2 regions of the Enterobacter cloacae subsp. cloacae ATCC 13047 genome follow, and region 1 is predicted to be linked to the other one. Evidence: predicted binding sites of a transcription regulator. Region 1 holds the regulator's gene; the other holds the start of a gene.
The links. The regulator LexA, encoded in region 1, represses DNA repair genes until DNA is damaged. The targets are predictions, from matches to a motif close to TNCTGTATGTACATACAGNA.
Positions count from the first base shown of each region.

Region 2: a site for LexA is predicted at 1,864-1,883, ahead of rmuC (DNA recombination protein RmuC). Genes of this name have one in related genera too.

Region 1 covers NC_014121.1:310,585-314,500, reverse strand. Annotated here, with positions in the region: gene ECL_RS01485 (cupin domain-containing protein) at 1-292, opposite strand, end outside; gene zur (zinc uptake transcriptional repressor Zur) at 408-920, shown strand; gene ECL_RS01475 (CsbD family protein) at 990-1,199, opposite strand; partial or broken gene ECL_RS27880 (hypothetical protein) at 1,249-1,323, opposite strand; gene dinF (MATE family efflux transporter DinF) at 1,320-2,657, opposite strand; gene lexA (transcriptional repressor LexA) at 2,722-3,330, opposite strand; gene ECL_RS01460 (diacylglycerol kinase) at 3,439-3,807, opposite strand.
Region 2 covers NC_014121.1:5,083,764-5,087,679, reverse strand. Annotated here, with positions in the region: gene ECL_RS24715 (dienelactone hydrolase family protein) at 1-770, opposite strand, end outside; gene udp (uridine phosphorylase) at 1,026-1,787, shown strand; gene rmuC (DNA recombination protein RmuC) at 1,926-3,383, shown strand; gene ubiE (bifunctional demethylmenaquinone methyltransferase/2-methoxy-6-polyprenyl-1,4-benzoquinol methylase UbiE) at 3,450-3,916, shown strand, end outside.

The DNA.
Region 1 (3,916 bases):
CAGCAGGAAACCCTACGCTGTCGCCGGGTTCAAGCTTCCACAAATAGCCGTTAATCCAGGCTTCCGGATACCCTTCCAGCACATAGATGAACTCTTCTTCGTCGCTTTCCGCGTGGGGATAGGAGGTTCGACGCCCGGGCGGCAAACGCTCGTGGTGAATACCGATTCGCCTGAGCCCCAGGTGACGAGCCAGCGGTGCACCGATGGAGAAAAGCTCGTTGCTGTCGGGATAGGTTGAATTATCTGGCTCTTCCACGTCTCGCCAGTGCCGAATACAGTCAGGTTTTTTCATCATTAATTTCCCGGTTTGCGATGGGTCAGGTATAGCACAGCCTGGCGGATCTCGGCGTTTTTACCAGAACATGGTAAAGTGAGGGTTTTCCAGCCTATAACATCCGAGGTGCTAAATGGATAAGTCCACAAAAGAGCTGTTAGCGCAGGCAGAGAAGCTGTGCGCGCAACGCAATGTGCGCCTGACTCCGCAGCGCCTTGAAGTCTTGCGTCTGATGACCCTGCAGCAGGGCGCCATCAGCGCATACGACCTGCTCGACCTGCTGCGCGAAAGCGAGCCACAGGCTAAACCGCCTACGGTCTATCGTGCGCTAGATTTTCTGCTGGAACAAGGGTTTGTACATAAGGTCGAATCCACAAACAGTTATGTGTTGTGTCATCTTTTTGACCAGCCAACCCATACGTCGGCCATGTTTATCTGCGACCGTTGTGGCGTGGTGAAAGAAGAAGGGGCGGAAGGCGTAGAAGATATTATGCATACGCTGGCGGCCAGAATGGGCTTTGCCTTGCGCCATAACGTCATTGAAGCACACGGATTATGCTCTGCGTGTGTAGAAGTGGAGGCCTGCCGGCATCAGGACGCGTGCCACCATGACCACTCTATCCTCGTAAAGAAAAAGCCGCGTTAACAGCCAAAACAAAGGCGGCCCATGGCCGCCCTCAGGGAGTACTTCCTTGTACTGTCGGGTATCACACGGTTACCAACGGTAGTCGTTGCGTTTTTCCCAGTCGCCGACCTCTTTTTCCGCCTGGTCTTTCTCGTAACCGTAGCGTTCCTGAATTTTACCGACAAGCTGATCGCGTTTACCTTCGATGACCGTCATATCGTCATCCGTCAGCTTACCCCACTGTTCTTTCGCTTTACCTTTGAACTGCTTCCAGTTGCCGCCGATTTCGTCTTTATTCATCATCGTGTCCTCTTAGTTAAGCGTCGGGTCGTAACGTCCGTTACGTTCTTTTCTGCTGGACGTGATAATAATTGTAGTTAAGGATTCGGCAGTTGATTTCATATTCGGAATCTTTAACCGTCACGATATATCGTTGCGGGAAGGAAGCCAGGTATTGTTTTGCCAGTGCCGGTGCCAGATAAAGCCCAGTGACAGGCCCCGCAACGCGAGAAAGACCGCCAGGGAGAGCCATAAACCATGGTTACCCAGCCAGGGGAGCGTGAGCAGCGTCAGGGCAAAACCAGCCGCCGCCACCGCCATGCTGTTACGCATCTCCGCTCCTCGCGTCGCGCCAATAAACATACCGTCCAGCAGATAGCACCAGACCCCCACCACCGGCAAAATGACCTGCCAGATGAGGTAATGGCTTGCCAGCTCGCGCAGTGCAGGAAGGGAGGTGAGTAACGCAATAATCTGTTCGCCAAAACAGGCGTAAATCAGCGCGAACGTCAGCGCCACCAGCCCCGACTGCCGACAGGCCGCCCGCCAGACATCCCGCAGCTGACCACTTTCACGTGCGCCGTATGCCTGGCCGGAATGCGCTTCCACAGCATAGGCAAAGCCATCCAGTGCATAGGCGGTAAAGGTCAGCAGCGTCATCAGAACGGCATTCACCGCGACGATATCTGGCCCAAGCCGGGCGCCAAAGACCGTCAGTGCGCCGAAACAGAGCTGCAGCAGCAATGAGCGCAGCATAATGTCGCGATTAAGCGCCAGCAGGGTGCGGATATTGCCTCGCCATGCACTCTTGAGCAGAGCAAGGGAAATCCCCCGCATGACAAGCACCCGCCAGACCATCCACAGACCAAGGATAAACGTCCCGTATTCGGCAATCGCCGTCGCCAGTGCCGCACCCTGTACGTTCATGTGCAGGCCCATCACCAGCCAGAGATCGAGCACGATGTTGAGGAGGTTGCCTACCACCAACAGGATTACGGGCGCGCGGGCATACTGCACGCCGAGTAACCACCCCAGCAGAACCAGATTGGCCAGCGACGCGGGCGCGCTGAGCCAGCGAATTTCAAGGAAGCGTCGTGCCTGCTCCAGTACCGCCTCGCTGCCGCCAACGACATGCAGCGCCAGATCAATCAGTGGGGTACGTAATATAGCGATTAACGCGCCTGCCCCAAGCGCCAGAATTAACGGCTGAACCAGCGCGCGCGCCAGACGCAAAGGATCTTTAGCACCGTACGCCTGCGCCGTAAGCCCGGTGGTACTCATGCGCAAAAAGAGCAGGAGCATAAAAAGGAAGCTGGTCGCCGTCGCGCCAATCGCCACACCGCCCAGATAGATGGGTGAATCAAGGTGACCAATAACTGCCGTATCCACCAGCCCCAGCAGAGGAACGGTGATATTGGAAAAAATCATCGGCAGTGCAAGACGCCACAATGCCTTATCGGATGCCGTAAGCAGTGACATGAAAAAATACCGGGAGTGGATAAAGAATCAGGCCACGGCAGATCCGTAGCCTGTCAGGATGAGATTACAGCCATTCTCCGTTGCGAATGACCCCTACCGCCAGCCCCTCGATAGAGAAGTTTTGTTCGCGGAGGTCTACCACAATCGGGGAAAACTCGTTGTTTTCCGGCAGCAGCTGAACCGTATTACCTTGCTTTTTCAGGCGTTTAACGGTGACTTCATCATCGATGCGTGCCACCACAACCTGGCCGTTACGCACGTCTTGCGTTTTATGCACCGCAAGCAGATCGCCGTCAAGAATACCGATGTCTTTCATGGACATACCGCTTACACGCAGCAGGAAATCCGCGCTCGGCTTGAACATGCCGGGATCAACCTGGTAGTGGCCTTCAATATGCTGTTGCGCCAGCAGAGGTTCACCTGCCGCGACGCGCCCCACCAGCGGAATGCCCGTCTCTTCTTCCACCAGCAGGCGGATACCGCGTGAAGCACCCGATACAATCTCAATTACGCCTTTACGCGCCAGCGCTTTCAGGTGTTCCTCGGCAGCGTTCGGAGAACGGAAGCCCAGACGCTGCGCGATTTCCGCACGCGTGGGTGGCATACCCGTCTGGCCGATATGATCCCGAATGAGATCAAACACCTCTTGCTGCCTGGTCGTTAACGCTTTCATTCCGCCCCCTGGGTGTATATACAGTTATGCTGTGAGTATATACAGTCAAAGGCGATTTTGGAACCAAAAACTGCACAAAAAACCAGGGACTTAATTATTCCTCGAGGCTCATCGGAAATGTGACCAAAGCAGCGTGACCCAGGTGATGACCGCAGTGATAATCGCCAGCAACACGGCAGCAGAGCCCATGTCTTTTGCCCGGCCAGAAAGTTCGTGGAAATCAGAGCCAATACGGTCCACAACGGCCTCAATAGCGCTATTAAGAATTTCCACTATCATCACCAACAGCACGGAGCCGATCAGAAGCACGCGGGTAATGGCATCAACATCAAGGAAACAGGCGATAATCACCGCGACAATCGCGGCGACACCCTCCTGGCGAAACGCGGCTTCGTTGACCCAAGCGGCGCGAAAACCTTTCCAGGAATAGCCAGCAGCTTTAATGATACGGGTTAACCCAGTGGTATTATTGGCCATTAAAAGAACCTTTTATTTGAAATAGCGTCAATAACAGGAGGCGCAACGTGTTGCGCTGTAGCCTGAAGTATGACGGGTAACAACAGTAATTTCGCGCGCTTTCTGTTAT
Region 2 (3,916 bases), 540 kb from region 1:
AGCATCCGCTGCCAGCCATCTTTGGCTGATTCCGCGTGATAGCTCGGACGATAATCGGCATTAAACGCGTGTCCGGCATCCGGGTACACGACAATGTCTGCCTTTGCATTCGCCGCGCGTAGCGCATGGCGCATGGTCTCTACCGTGTCGAGCGGAATACCCGTGTCCTGACCACCGTACAGTCCCAGCACCGGGGCATTTAAGTCTGTGGCGATATCAACCGGATGTTTTGGCGAGTTCAGCGTTTTTTCGCCCACCAGTTTACCGTACCAGGCCACAGCAGCTTTCAGCTGCGGATTGTGCGCGGCATACAGCCAGCTAATGCGTCCGCCCCAGCAGAACCCCGTTATCATCAGTCGATGCGCATCACCGCCGTTACGCGCCGCCCAGTTGGCAACATGATCCAGATCGGCCAACACCTGTGCATCCGGCACTTTACTGACCAGATTGCTCAAAAGCGTTGGGATATCGCTGTAGTCGTTCGGATCGCCCTGACGGAAATAGAGCTCTGGCGCAACGGCCAGGTAACCTTCCAGCGCCAGTCGGCGGCAGAGGTCGCGAATATGTTCATGAACGCCGAAAATTTCCTGAACCACAATCACGATCGGCAGCGGACCGTCTGCCGATGCTGGTCGCGCGTGGTAAGCAGGCATATTTTCCCCCTGCGAGGGAATGGAGGTCTCTCCCGCCGTAATGGCGTCTTCAGGCGTTGAGACGATGGTTGAGGCATGCGGAGCCGCAGCAGGTGCAAAACCGGTTTTTTCAGTCATGGCATTCTCCGTACCAATGAGTTAGCGCAAAGGTAAATATAGACACCAGGTTAACAACCCACAGTGCCTTAAACGGTCTATCTTTTGTGCAGCACACCACGATATAACTTGTTAATGTGATGTAAATCACTTTTTTATGGAAATCTACTGCAATCATTTTCATTCATGGTGAGATGTGTCACGAAATTATGCGTATCGCTTCTGTAAAGTACCGTTTTACTTCTTCTGACTAACCGACCCACAGAGGAGTCACCTATGTCTAAGTCTGATGTTTTTCATCTCGGCCTCACCAAAAACGATTTACAAGGGGCTACGCTCGCTATCGTCCCGGGCGATCCTGAGCGTGTGGAAAAGATCGCCGCGCTGATGGATAAGCCGGTTAAGCTGGCAGCCCATCGTGAATTCACCACCTGGCGTGCAGAACTGGATGGTAAGGCCGTGATTGTGTGCTCTACCGGTATCGGTGGCCCGTCTACCTCCATTGCCGTTGAAGAACTGGCGCAGCTGGGCATCCGGACGTTCCTGCGTATCGGGACGACCGGTGCGATCCAGCCGCATATCAACGTGGGTGATGTATTGGTGACTACCGCGTCCGTGCGTCTGGATGGGGCGAGTCTGCACTTTGCACCAATGGAATTCCCGGCGGTTGCCGATTTTGAATGTACGACGGCGCTGGTTGAAGCAGCGAAATCCGTTGGCGCAACCACGCACGTGGGCGTAACCGCCTCGTCGGACACCTTCTACCCGGGTCAGGAGCGTTACGACACCTTCTCTGGCCGTGTGGTGAGCCGTTTTAAAGGCTCTATGGAAGAGTGGCAGTCTATGGGCGTGATGAACTATGAAATGGAATCTGCAACGCTGCTGACCATGTGCGCAAGCCAGGGTCTGCGTGCCGGTATGGTGGCGGGGGTAATCGTCAACCGTACCCAGCAGGAAATCCCGAACGCCGAAACCATGAAACAAACCGAAAGTCATGCGGTAAAAATCGTGGTTGAAGCGGCCCGTCGTCTGATCTAATCCTCTCTTCTGACATCAAAGGCCGACACGTTCGGCCTTTATTTTTTGCGTAGCGCCTCGCAGGAAAACCCTTTCAAACTGGACGTTTATACAGCACAATCTTATTTTGTGCGGTAATACGTTGATGCAGGGGGCATTGTGGATCTCTCAATTCTGATTTACGCGGTGATTGCGCTCGCGGGCGTGGCGATAGGCTGGCTGATTTCCAGCTATCAGCACGCGCAGCAAAAGGCCGATCAGCTGGCAGAGCGTGAAGAGATAGTCGCCGAGTTAAGCGCGACAAAACAGCAACTTGCGCTGAGTGAACACTGGCGAGACGAGTGCGAGTTACTCAACAACGAACTGCGCAATCTGCGTGATATCAACACCTCACTGGAAGCCGATCTCCGTGAAGTCACGACCCGCCTGGAATCCACTCAGCTGCATGCGGAAGACAAAATCCGCCAGATGATGAACAGCGAGCAGCGCCTCAGCGAACAGTTTGAGAATCTCGCGAACCGCATTTTTGAGCACAGCAACCGCCGCGTTGACGAACAAAACCGCCAGAGTCTGAACAGTCTCCTGACGCCTCTGCGTGAGCAACTGGACGGTTTCCGTCGTCAGGTGCAGGACAGCTTTGGTCAGGAGGCCCGCGAGCGGCACACCCTGGCACACGAAATTCGTAATCTGCAGCAGTTGAATGCACAAATGGCGCAGGAAGCGGTCAACCTGACCCGCGCCCTGAAAGGGGATAACAAAACGCAGGGTAACTGGGGTGAAGTCGTCCTCACGCGGGTGCTGGAAGCCTCTGGACTGCGCGAAGGGTATGAATACGAAACCCAGGTCAGCATAGAAAACGATGCCCGCTCGCGAATGCAGCCAGATGTCATCGTGCGTCTGCCGCAGGGTAAAGATGTGGTGATTGATGCCAAAATGACGCTGGTGGCCTATGAGCGTTACTTCAACGCGGAGGATGACTACACCCGCGAATCGGCGTTGCAGGAGCACATTGCCTCCGTGCGGAACCATATTCGTCTGCTGGGCAGAAAAGACTATCAGCAGTTGCCGGGTTTGCGCTCGCTTGACTATGTTCTGATGTTTATCCCGGTAGAGCCTGCTTTTCTGCTGGCACTCGACAGACAGCCGGAACTGATAACTGAAGCGCTGAAAAACAACATTATGCTGGTCAGCCCCACCACGCTGCTGGTGGCGTTACGCACCATTGCCAACCTGTGGCGCTATGAACATCAGAGCCGCAACGCGCAGCAGATTGCCGATCGCGCCAGCAAGCTGTACGACAAAATGCGCCTATTTGTGGATGATATGTCCTCGGTCGGGCAAAGCCTGGACCGCGCGCAGGACAACTACCGCCAGGCGATGAAAAAACTCGCCTCCGGGCGGGGTAATCTGCTGGCGCAAGCCGAAGCCTTCCGCGGCCTGGGGGTGGAGGTTAAACGCGAGATTAATCCGGAACTGGTTGAGCAAGCCACGGCACAGGACGAAGAGTTTCGCCTGCGCGAAGGCGCTGATGGACAAAAGAGAGACAGTGAAGACAACGAGTTAGCGGCAGAGTTATCGCCAGACCCGCATCTGGCGCGTTTCTTACGTGGTGGTTGAAACGTAGGGCAAACGCGCCCAATCTGTTACACTTCACGAACATTTTACTGATAAGCAGGCTCTGAGATGGTTGACGATTCACAAGACACAACGCACTTTGGCTTTCAGACTGTCGCCAAAGCGCAGAAAGCTGACATGGTGGCCCACGTATTTCATTCCGTGGCGGCGAAGTACGATGTGATGAATGACTTGATGTCATTCGGCATTCATCGCTTGTGGAAGCGCTTCACCATCGACTGTAGCGGTGTGCGTCGTGGACAAACGGTACTGGACCTTGCCGGCGGCACGGGCGATTTGACCGCGAAATTCTCCCGTCTGGTGGGTGAAACCGGGCGTGTTGTTCTGGCTGATATTAACGACTCCATGCTGAAAATGGGGCGTGAGAAGCTGCGTAACATCGGCGTGGTGGGGAATGTGGAATATGTGCAGGCAAACGCCGAGGCGCTGCCGTTCCCGGACAATACCTTTGACTGCATCACTATCTCTTTTGGCCTGCGTAACGTCACCGATAAAGAAAAAGCGCTGCGCTCAAT